One region of the Ottowia sp. VDI28 genome, then DNA from elsewhere that is predicted to be linked to it. Evidence: riboswitches for the same ligand, from Rfam matches in the RefSeq annotation. Region 1 holds a riboswitch; the other holds the start of a gene.
What was found. Region 1 has a riboswitch for S-adenosylhomocysteine ahead of metH (methionine synthase). Riboswitches for the same ligand answer to the same signal wherever they lie in the genome.
Positions count from the first base shown of each region.

Region 2: it holds a riboswitch for S-adenosylhomocysteine, as region 1 does, so the genes downstream of both, ahcY (adenosylhomocysteinase) here and metH (methionine synthase) in region 1, are expected to answer to the same signal.

Region 1 covers NZ_CP149820.1:6,315,623-6,321,417, forward strand. The annotation lists gene WJU18_RS29975 (DUF86 domain-containing protein) at 1-78, shown strand, start outside; gene WJU18_RS29980 (hypothetical protein) at 368-958, shown strand; gene metH (methionine synthase) at 1,051-3,762, opposite strand; S-adenosyl-L-homocysteine riboswitch at 3,816-3,921, opposite strand; gene WJU18_RS29990 (plasmid stabilization protein) at 3,970-4,296, opposite strand; gene WJU18_RS29995 (threonine ammonia-lyase) at 4,417-5,619, opposite strand; gene WJU18_RS30000 (amino acid adenylation domain-containing protein) at 5,715-5,795, shown strand, end outside.
Region 2 covers NZ_CP149820.1:5,721,543-5,727,337, reverse strand. The annotation lists gene WJU18_RS27145 (acyltransferase family protein) at 1-363, shown strand, start outside; partial or broken gene WJU18_RS27140 (peptide chain release factor 3) at 572-904, opposite strand; gene WJU18_RS27135 (acyltransferase family protein) at 918-2,045, shown strand; gene WJU18_RS27130 (peptide chain release factor 3) at 2,105-3,730, opposite strand; S-adenosyl-L-homocysteine riboswitch at 3,933-4,015, shown strand; gene ahcY (adenosylhomocysteinase) at 4,088-5,524, shown strand; gene WJU18_RS27120 (TlyA family RNA methyltransferase) at 5,534-5,795, shown strand, end outside.

The sequences.
Region 1 (5,795 bases):
TGGAACGTTACCCAATCCGAGCTGCCAAGGTTGATTGCGCAACTCACGCGAGCAAACAACGATTTCCGAGGTACTTAGCCTCCGGCGCCAAGTTACCATACGGGTCGTGGATACCATGTTGTAGTTTGTTCCGGCCAGATCGCGATTGCTTTGCTCGGGCATTGCCCAGTAAAATGCAATCACTCAGTTCACTGGGATATGTGCTCTAGCCGCTAACAAGCTGATGCTTTTTAGCTAGATGCAAAAAATGGAAAGCCGGGCATGCCCGGCTTTCGCTTTTTCTGCTGTGCTCACTGAGAATCGCCCTCCCGCCTATGCCAAGAGTGATATGGCATGAAAGCGCATCCGCCCGTACGCTGCGCACACCATGCCGAAGCCCTTGACTATGCGCCACACCCTGCTGCTCTGCACCGCGCTCCTTGCCAGCCCTCTGGCCCATGCGCAACCTGCTGCCGATACCTGGAGCAATGTGCCCCAGGCGCCCGATGATCGTTTCACCAACCCCAAGAGCAAGCTCTACGCCGGCCCGAATGGCTGGTTCAATTTTGGCGAGTTGCGCGCTGACGCGGGCGGCAAGCGCTACGCCCTGAAGGCCGGGCTGCAGTACATGGAAACGCCCAAGGCCTTTCTGCTGACGCCCAGCAACCAGTTGCAGGTGGCCACGCTGGACTTCGGCACCGCCACGCCAGCTCCAGGCACGTATCAGGTCGCTGACAAGCCGGACCCGGCCGCACGTAAGGTGCATGTGAGCTTTGCCGATGTGTCCAACCAGAAGATCGTGGAGTGGCAATCCCGCGGTGCATCCAGCACGGGCAGTGTGGTGGTGACGCAGGCGAATGGCTTTCTGTATTTCAAGGCGCGCAACCTGCGCCTGGTGCCCACGGGGATGCACAACGCAGGCGAGCTCAAGCAGCCGTTGGTAATGGGGGTGGAGGGGGCGGCCAAGCCGGGGGATTGACCGTTGGGCTCCGCTCCTTGCGCGGATCTAGAGGAGGCGCTGATGCCAAGCTGGAGCTTGGCGGTCCCAGGAGGGGGATGCAATCCGTCGGCTTATAGGCCCAGATTCGGGGCCAGCGCCCGCTCCACCACGCTCAGTTCCTCACCACTGCGCTCAGCCATGTCGATAGCCTGATCAGGGGTGATCTTGCCGACGTTGAAATAGGTGCTCTCGGGATGGCTGAAGTAGAAGCCGCTGACGCTGGCAGCAGGAAGCATGGCCAGGGATTCGGTAACGGTCATGCCGATCTCGTGAGCCTGCAGCAACTCGAACAGGGGGCTCTTGACCCGATGGTCCGGACAGGCGGGATAGCCAGGCGCGGGGCGGATGCCGCGGTATTTTTCGGCGATGAGTTCTTCGTTGTTCAGGCCTTCGTCGGCAGCGTAACCCCACCAGTCAGTGCGCACGCGGCGGTGCAGCCATTCTGCGCCGGCCTCGGCCAGGCGGTCCGCCAGAGCCTTGAGCATGATGGCGTTGTAGTCGTCATGCTGGCCCAGGAATTCGGCTTCCTTCGCGCTCACACCCAAGCCGGCGGTCACGGCGAAGGCGCCTAGATAATCCTTATGCTCGCCGTTCTGCCGCGGCATGATGAAATCGGCCAGGCAGCGGCTGGGCCGCATGCGGCCTTCGGCATCTTCCTGCTTTTCAGTCTGCTGGCGCAGGCCATACCAGGTAAGGGCCACCGCCTCGCGTGACTCATCGGTGTACAGCTCGATATCGTCATCGCGCACGGTATTGGCCGGCCAGAAGCCGACCACGGCGTTGGCGGTGAGCCAGCGGCTTTCCACGATCTGATTGAGCATGGCCTGGGCGTCCGCGAAAACGCGCGTGGCTTCCGCGCCCACCACTTCGTCGGCCAGGATGGCGGGGTATTTGCCTGCCAGGTCCCAGGTCTGAAAGAAAGGCGTCCAGTCGATGAAAGGCACCAATTCGTGCAGGTCGATGTTCTTGATGGCGCGGCGGCCCAGGAATTTGGGTACCGGCGGTTGGTAGCCGTCCCAGCCGATGGCGGTCTTGTTGGCGCGCGCCTTTTCCAGGGACCACATCGGCACCTGCTTCTTGTTGGCGTGCAGTTGGCGTACCTTCTCGTAGTCGGCTTTCGTTTCCGCGATGAACTGCTCCGCGCTGTCGCTGAGCAGGCCCTGCGCCACGCTCACGCTGCGCGATGCATCGGGCACATAGACCACCGGCCCTTCGTAGTGCGGAGAGATCTTCACGGCCGTGTGCACGCGGCTGGTGGTGGCGCCGCCGATCATGAGCGGAATCTTCTTGATGCGGAAATGCTCGTCTTTCTGCATCTCGCCCGCCACGTACTGCATTTCTTCCAGGCTGGGGGTGATGAGGCCGGAGAGGCCGACGATGTCCGCGCCTTCGACCTTGGCCTTGGCCAGGATTTCATGGCAGGGCACCATCACGCCCATGTTCACCACTTCGAAGTTGTTGCACTGCAAGACGACGGTGACGATATTCTTGCCAATGTCGTGCACGTCGCCCTTGACGGTGGCGATGACGATCTTGCCCTTGCTTCTCACGTCGCGGCCAGCCGCTTCGTCGCGCCTTTTCTCTTCCTCGATATAGGGAATGAGGTGGGCCACGGCCTGCTTCATCACACGCGCCGATTTGACCACCTGGGGCAGGAACATCTTGCCGGCGCCGAACAGATCACCCACGATGTTCATGCCGTCCATCAGCGGGCCTTCGATGACGTGCAGCGGGCGGCCGCCCTTGGCGATGATGGCCTGGTAGGACTCCTCGGTATCTTCGGTGATGAAATCCGTGATGCCGTGCACCAGCGCGTGGCTCAAACGCTCGTTGACGGAGGCATTGCGCCATTCCAGCTTTTTCGAGTCGTCCTTGGCCGCGCCCTTGGCGGACTCGGCGATCTCCAGCAGGCGTTCGGCCGCATCAGGGCGACGGTCGAGCACCACGTCTTCCACGCGCTCGCGCAGCTCGGGCTCCAGATCGTCGTACACCCCGACCATGCCGGCATTGACGATGCCCATGTCCATGCCGGCTTGAATGGCATGGTAGAGAAACACCGTGTGGATGGCCTCGCGCACCGGGTCATTGCCGCGGAAGCTGAAACTCACGTTGCTCACCCCGCCGCTCACCTTGGCGCCAGGCAGGTTCTGCTTGATCCAGCGGGTAGCTTCGATGAAATCAACCGCGTAATGGTTGTGCTCTTCGATGCCGGTGGCAATGGCGAAGATGTTGGGGTCGAAGATGATGTCTTCGGGCGGGAAGCCCACTTCGTCCACCAGGATGCGGTAGGCGCGCTCGCAGATCTCGGTCTTGCGCTGGTAGGTATCGGCCTGGCCTGTTTCGTCGAAGGCCATGACCACCGCGGCAGCGCCGTAGCGCCGGATGAGGCCGGCCTGGCGCTTGAACTCTTCCACGCCCTCCTTCATGCTGATGGAATTGACGATGCCCTTGCCCTGCAGACACCGCAGGCCGGCTTCGATCACGCTCCACTTGCTGGAATCGACCATCACCGGCACCTTGGCGATGTCAGGCTCGCTCGCCATGAGGTTCAGGAACTTGACCATGGCCGCCTGGCTGTCGAGCATGGCTTCGTCCATGTTGACATCGATCACCTGGGCGCCGTTCTCCACCTGCTGGCGCGCGACGGCCAGGGCTTCCTCGAACTGGCCGTTCAGGATCATGCGCGCGAAAGCCTTAGAGCCGGTGACGTTGGTGCGCTCGCCGATATTGACGAAAAGGGTGTCCGCGCCAATGCTTACGGGTTCGAGGCCGGAAAGCCGCATCGGGGGAGGGGTCAGAATTGCAGTCACCATGGGCTCACCTGGGCATTATTGTGATCAGGTGAGCGTCGTTGTCGTGCAGGGGAACTCCAGAGCCTCCAAGCCTGACGGCCAATTGAATACCGGTGGGTATCAGCGGCCGCTGCAACGCTCCTTGGGGCGGGGTGGCTGATTTTAAGAGATAAGCCAAGCCACCCCGAATGGCAGGGGCTATCGGCCGACGGCGCGCTCAAGTTGCGCCTTGTTCATGTGTGAGCGGCCCTTGATGCCTTTGGCTTTCGCTTCGGCATAGAGTTGATCGCGCGTGCGCCCGCCCGGCCCCCGGTGGGAACGCAGGCCGCCGCGGCGCGAGGATGAGATGTCTTTCAGCGAACCCGAACTGGCTTCCTTGGATTCACCGGCGCGGGCTCGCTCCTTGTTCACCGTACGCGCGGCGATCTCTTCAGCCAGCGCCTCGCTCCTGCCGTGCGCTTTCAAGCCTTGCTTGATGTGTTTGTACTGGCGCTCGCGCTTGGCGCTCCAGGTACCTTTGGGCATGATCTTCTCCTTGGGAATAAGACACACCCCCATGGTCGCGCCAAATTCGCCGCCTGTGCGTCGCCGAGGGGCTGATTGGCGCGTCGGAGCACTCTGACGGCGACGGGTGAGGCAATGCCGTCAGGCCACCAGCCGCACATCCCAGCCCTGCGCCCGCAGTTGGGCGATGATGTCCGCCACGTGCTCGTGCCCGCGCGTCTGCAGCACCATCTCGATCTCCACGTTCTGGGCCGACAGCAGCGTGAACGCGCGCTGATGGTGCACTTCATCGATGTTGGCCCCGGCATCGGCCACCAGTGCGGTGATGCGGGCCAGCATGCCCGGCACGTCGCGCGCGCTGACAACGATGCGCGCCAGCCTGCCGGAGCGGACCATGCCGCGGCCGATGATGGAGGCCAGCAGCATCGGATCGATGTTGCCACCCGAGAGCACCATGCCGACTTTCCGGCCCTCAAAGCGCGGGCGGTGCTTGAGCAGCGCGGCCAGCGCCGCGGCCCCGGCGCCCTCGACCAGCGTTTTCTCGATTTCCAGCAGCATGACGATGGCCTGCTCGATATCGCCTTCGTCCACCAGCAGCAACTCGTCCACCTGCCGGCGGATCACCTCGGCGCACAGCTCGCCCGGGGCGCCCACGGCAATGCCCTCGGCAATGGTGCTGGCCCCCTGCACATGCTGCTCGTGCTTGATGAGGTTGACCATGGCGGGAAAGCGTTGCGCCTGCACACCGATGATTTCAATGCCGGGCTTGAGAGCCTTGGCCGCCGTGGCGATGCCAGCGATCAGCCCGCCGCCGCCGATCGGTACGACCAGCACCTCCAGATCCGGTTGCTCGCGCAGCATTTCCAGTCCCACGGTGCCCTGGCCCGCCATGATCGCGAGATCGTCGTAGGGGTGGACGAAGGTGAGGCCCTGGGTTTTCGCCAGTTCCAACGCATGGGCGCGCGCGGCTTCGAGGGTATCGCCATGCAGCACGACCTCCGCACCGAAGCCGCGCGTGCGCGCCACCTTCACGCCCGGCGTGAAGCGGGGCATGACGATCACGGCGCGCAGGCCAAGCCGCTGGGCATGGTAGGCCACGCCCTGGGCATGGTTGCCTGCGCTCATGGCAATCACCCCGGGGCGGGCGCCGCCGGCGGTAAGTTCGGCGAGCTTGTTGCAGGCGCCGCGCTCCTTGAAGGAGGCCGTGAACTGCAAGTTCTCGAACTTCAGAAACACCTCGGCGCCCGTGATGTGCGACAAGGTACGCGATTCCACACAAGGGGTCTCGAGCACCTGGCCTTGCAGGCGGGCGGCGGCCTGCTGGATGTCTGAAAGCGTGAACATTCGCACATTGTGACGGACTCCGGTAGGCCCGCACAATGCCTCGAGCGTTGACTTAAGCAGCGGCGACAATGGCTGCGTACACCTGTATTTCCCACATGACCGCCGCCCCTATCCTGCACGGCCCTGACCGCCCTGACCTGCTGCGCCCGGAAATCCTGGCCGATCTCTTCGAAATC
Region 2 (5,795 bases), 590 kb from region 1:
GCTTTGCTGTTTGGTAGTGCGGCCTTGGGATGGGTTGCAGTGGCTGTCATCGTCCCTGAAGGCCGCTCATGGTTTTTCCGGCTGACGCAGAAGCTGGGGGACGCCTCATACGCGCTGTATCTGCTGCACATCCCCCTTCTTGTCATTCTGTATGGGCTGCTGTTTCCTCGCTTGGGTGGACTGCTGTGGATTGGCGGCGGCAAACTGTCGCTGCTACTTTATGTCAGTACATGCATTGCTATGTCGTGGGTGTATTTCCGTTTGATCGAAATACCACTGCATCAATGGTCGCGCTGGTTCGTGACACGCCTCTTCCACAGGCGCAATATGGGGCGCTCTTCTGTAAGCCAAGCGCCTCAGTAAACCTAAAGGCTGATCAGATTCCTGTTTGCAATGCCAACCCGCATGCTTCCGCAGCGGATGGAAGTGAAGGCTGCCCTCCAGGCGTACTTCGCAGTCATATTTGGCACCTGGCAGCATGTTGCCGCCCGCTTCAGGCCTGAAGGCCTGAATGACGCCTTCCTTGCACAACCGCAGCAAGCCTTGCTACAGCTGCTTGGTACGCCGGATTCTTGAGCACTACGCCAGAGAAACCCTCATCGCTCGCCTGGATGATTTTCTCGACGGGTTGCTTGTTCACCAGCAGAGAGCTCTTGCGCGGGCCGGGAGAGGGCGACATGTCGACCACCGCGTCCAGCACTTCCATCACACCGAAGTTGTCCGCGCCGGAGCAGAAGAACACGGGGGTGAGCTTGCCTGCCAAGAAGGCCTTGTGATCCTATTCGGCGGAGGCGCCCACGGCCAACTCCATGCTTTCCATGGCGTCGTCGAAGGCCTGGCCGGAGCGTACGCGCAGCTTGTCGGCGTCGAGGTGGCTGATGATGGTAAAGGTGTGGCGGCGCTGGATTTCAGCGGCGATGGACAAAACGACTTCCGGTGAAAAACGAAGAGGTAGGGAAGGTTATGGTGCCCAAAATGAGAAAGATGGTATTTTTGGGCAAGTCGCTTTTGCCCCTCTGACGGTTTCCCCCATATTCCTTATGCAGCTGCTTTCGCACAAAGACAACAATTTCGATTTCCTACGGATAGCAGCTGCTTTCGGCGTGCTGGTGAGCCATCAGTTCTCGCTGACGGGCAGGCCGGAACCCGTGATGCTGGGAGTCAGTCTCGGTGGTTTTTGCGTACTGGTCTTTTTTGCGATCAGTGGTTTCCTGGTGGCTGGCAGCTGGATGCATGATCCGAGTGCGTGGCGTTTTGCCGTAAGGCGCTTGCTGCGTATTTGGCCGGGCTTGCTGGTCGCTTGCGTCTTGGTGGTGCTGGTGCTTGGCCCCATGGTTAGTCAACTTGGCCTGCGAGAGTACTTCGCTTCTCCATTAACTTGGAACTACCTGTCGCAGTTGAGTTTTTGGGAATTCAAGAGTCAACTGCCAGGTGTTTTTGCCGGCAATCCCATCTCAGAGAGCGCCAACGGTTCGCTTTGGACGATTCCCTTCGAGATCCGGTGCTATCTGGCGCTGATGGTCGTCGGCGTGCTGGGTCTGATGCGCCGAAATTTTTTGCTGCCATTGGCGTTCGTTGTATTCGCGATCTGGTTTTTCTTTTTGTTCAAAACCGGGTATGACCAGCCAATCCGGATGCAGTTGCAGATGGGAGTTGTGTTTTTCTGCGCAGCTGCCATGTACCAACTGCGCGCTCTGTGGCAATCCCGGCGCCCTTGGATCTGGCTCGCCGCCATAGCGGCCATCTTGCTTCTTTGGCATGGCGGCATGCCCGAGATCGCCTACACCTTGGGCGTACCTGTGATCGCCGTGCTGTTTGGAACCGGCTCATTGCCGGTCCTGAAGCGCGCAGGGCGCTTCGGCGACGTGTCCTACGGACTCTACATCTACGCCTACCCTGTGCAGCAGACGGTGATCTGGCTGAGCGACAACCGCTTGCCTTTCGGTTGGGGGCTGGGCCTGGCTACGCTGATCACCACCATCCTGGCGTGGTTCTCGTGGAAGCTGATTGAGCAACCTGCGTTGCGGCTCAAGAATCGGCTTTGAGGAGCAGCGCCGTACCGGTGATGCTGCGTGCGGAAGGCGCTCCCTAGCTTCTTAAGCTATTAGCTGGACTGCAGCGCCAACCCCGCATGCTCCCGCAGCGGATGGAAATGGATCTTCGGAAACCGCTCCTGCGCCAGCCGCACGTCATAGGGGCTGGTGCATAGATAAGCCAGCGTGTCTGCTGCATCCCTTGCCATGCGCAGCGGGTAGGCGTTCTCGAACTGGCGTAACTCGGCAGGCGTATCAGCGGTGATCCAGCGCGCTCCCGTGTATTGGCAGCCTTCCAGGCGTACTTCGCAGTCGTATTCGGTGCCCAGGCGGTGCTGCACCACTTCGAACTGCAGTTGGCCCACCGCACCCAACAGCATGTTGCCGCCAGCTTCAGGCCTGAAAACCTGAATGGCGCCTTCCTCGCCCAACTGCAGCAAGCCTTGCTGCAACTGCTTGGTGCGCAACGGATTCTTGAGCACCACGGTCATGAACATCTCGGGTGCGAAGAAGGGCAGGCCGGTGAACTGCAGGTTGGCGCCATCGGTGATGGTGTCGCCCAGTTGCACGCCGCCGTGCGTCGTGAAACCGATGATGTCGCCCGCATAGGCTTCTTCCACCGCTTCGCGGCGCTGGCTCATGAAAGTGACCACGCTGGTGGGGCGCAGTTCCTTGGCGGTGCGCTGCACTTTCATCCGCATGCCGGGCTTGTATTGGCCAGAGGCCACGCGCACGAAGGCGATGCGGTCGCGGTGGTTGGCGTCCATGTTGGCCTGCACCTTGAAGACCACGCCCGAGAAACCTTCATCGCTCGGTTGGATGATTTTCTCGACGGGTTGCTTGTTCACCAGCAGCGAGCTCTTGCGCGGGCCGGGAGAGGGCGACATGTCGACCACCGCGTCCAGCACTTCCATCACACCGAAGTTGTTCACGCCGGAGCCGAAGAACACGGGGGTGAGCTTGCCGGCGAGGAAGGCCTCATGGTCCCATTCGGCGGAGGCGCCCACGGCCAGCTCCATGCTTTCCATGGCGTCGTCGAAGGCTTGGCCGAAGCGCGCGCGCAGCTTGTCGGCGTCGCTCAAGGGAATGACCTCGAAATCCTGGGGGCGCTTTTCGCTGCCGGACTGGAAGACCGTCATGCTCTTGGTGCGCAGGTTGATGATGCCGCCGAAGGTCTTGCCCTGGCCCACCGGCCAGGTAATGGGGCAGCAGGGCATGCCTAGTTCGCGCTCCACTTCGTCCATGATGTCCAGCGGATCGCGTACTTCGCGGTCCATCTTGTTGACGAAGGTGATGATGGGGGTGTCGCGTTGGCGGCATACTTCAATCAGCCTGCGCGTCTGCGCTTCCACACCATTGGCGGCGTCGATCACCATCAGGGCCGAATCCACGGCGGTGAGCACGCGGTAGGTGTCTTCGGAGAAGTCCTTGTGGCCGGGCGTGTCGAGCAGGTTGATGACGTGCTCGCGGTAGACCATCTGCATCACGGAAGATGCCACCGAGATGCCGCGCTGCTTCTCGATTTCCATCCAGTCGCTGGTGGCATGCCGGCTGGCCTTGCGCGCTTTCACGCTGCCGGCGATCTGGATCGCGCCGGAGAACAGCAGCAGTTTCTCGGTCAGCGTGGTCTTGCCGGCGTCGGGGTGGCTGATGATGGCAAAGGTGCGGCGGCGCCGGGTTTCAGAGGCGATGGACAAAACGGTTTCCGGTGAAAAGCGAAGAGGTGCGACAGGCCATGGCGTCGCGCCAGGAAAAAGGGGTATTTTCGGGCAAATTCGCCCATATTTCTTCCGAAAGGCCAGGGCCGAGGGAAGCAACCGGAATCCGGCTGGGGCAGGCAACCGGTGTTGCCCCCCGCACACACTGCACCAAACCTCGCGCCCTCTTCTATAATCGCGGCATTCCGAGGAGCGTTGCAGCGCCTGCTTTCATTGCCAGGCGTGAGGCTCGGAAACCTGTCTTTGCAACGACGCTCATCCACTACAAGCAGTGCGGTGAGCTTTTTCATGCTCTGTCTTGCCAGTGGTTCAACACAAGTTGGTTTTGGAGCCACCATGAACGCACGCCTGAAGAACCCCGTAGCCGCTGATAGCGCCATTGCAGACATCCAGCTGGCCGCCTGGGGCCGCAAGGAAATCAAGATCGCTGAAACGGAAATGCCCGGCCTGATGGCCATCCGTGAGGAATTTGCCAAATCCAAGCCCTTGAAAGGCGCCCGCATTGCCGGCAGCCTGCACATGACGATCCAGACCGCGGTGCTGATCGAGACGCTGCAAGCGCTGGGCGCCCAGGTGCGCTGGGCCTCCTGCAACATTTTCAGCACCCAGGATCACGCGGCGGCAGCCATTGCCGCGGGCGGCACCCCGGTGTTCGCCATCAAGGGCGAAACGCTGAAGGATTACTGGGATTACACCCACCGCATCTTCGATTTCGGCAAGAAAGGCGCCAAGGGCGAAGGCCCAAACATGATCCTGGACGATGGCGGCGATGCCACGCTGCTGATGCACCTGGGCAAGCAGGCCGAGACCGATCCCAAGGTGATCGCCAATCCGAAGAGCGAGGAAGAAAAAGTCCTGTTCGCGGCTATTAAGGCCAAGCTCAAGGTAGATGCCACCTGGTACAGCCGCAAGAGCGCCGAAATCCTGGGCGTGACCGAGGAAACCACCACGGGCGTGCATCGCCTGAAGGAAATGTCGGCTAAGGGCACGCTGATGTTCCGTGCCATCAACGTCAACGACTCCGTCACCAAATCCAAGTTTGACAACCTCTACGGCTGCCGCGAGTCGCTGGTGGACGGCATCAAGCGCGCCACCGATGTGATGGTGGCCGGCAAGATCGCCGTGGTGTGCGGTTATGGCGACGTGGGCAAGGGCTCGGCGCAAGCGCTGCGCGCCCTTTCTGCACAGGTCTGGGTGACTGAAGTCGATCCCATCTGCGCGTTGCAGGCCGCCATGGAAGGCTACCGTGTGGTCACGATGGAAGATGCGGCGCCTCTGGCCGACATCTTCGTGACCTGCACGGGGAACAAGGACGTCATTACCTTCAAGCACATGAAGGCCATGAAGGATCAGGCCATCGTCTGCAACATCGGGCATTTCGACAATGAGATCGACGTGGCCAGCCTGGAGGAAAAGTGCCAGTGGGAAGAAATCAAGCCGCAGGTGGATCACGTGATCTTCAAGGGCGGCAAGCGGATCATCCTGTTGGCTAAGGGGCGCCTGGTGAACCTGGGCTGCGGCACGGGCCACCCGAGCTACGTGATGTCGTCTTCCTTCGCCAACCAGACCATCGCGCAGATCGAGCTGTTCGCTCACTCGAAGAACTACGAAGTGGGGCAGGTCTACGTGCTGCCGAAGCATCTGGATGAGAAGGTGGCACGCTTGCAACTGGCCAAGCTGAACGCCAAGCTCACGGAATTGTCGAGCGCGCAGGCGGCCTACATCGGCGTGTCCAAGGCTGGCCCGTACAAGCCCGACACCTACCGTTATTGAGCCCTGTTCATGCGGGCCGACCAACTTCTCGTTGAGCGCGGCCTGGCCGCCAGCCGCAGCCAGGCACAGCGCCTGATTGCGGCGGGCGGGCGTTGGCGTGCCCGCCATGGGTGGCGGCCGCTGGGCAAGAGCGATGACTTGCCTCTGGACGCCGAGATCGAGTTGCTCGATGTCGCGGAGGCGCGCTACGTTTCTCGTGGCGGGTTGAAGCTGGAAGGCGCCTTGCGCCAGGCCGCGCTGGATATCCAATCCTGGCATTGCCTGGATGTCG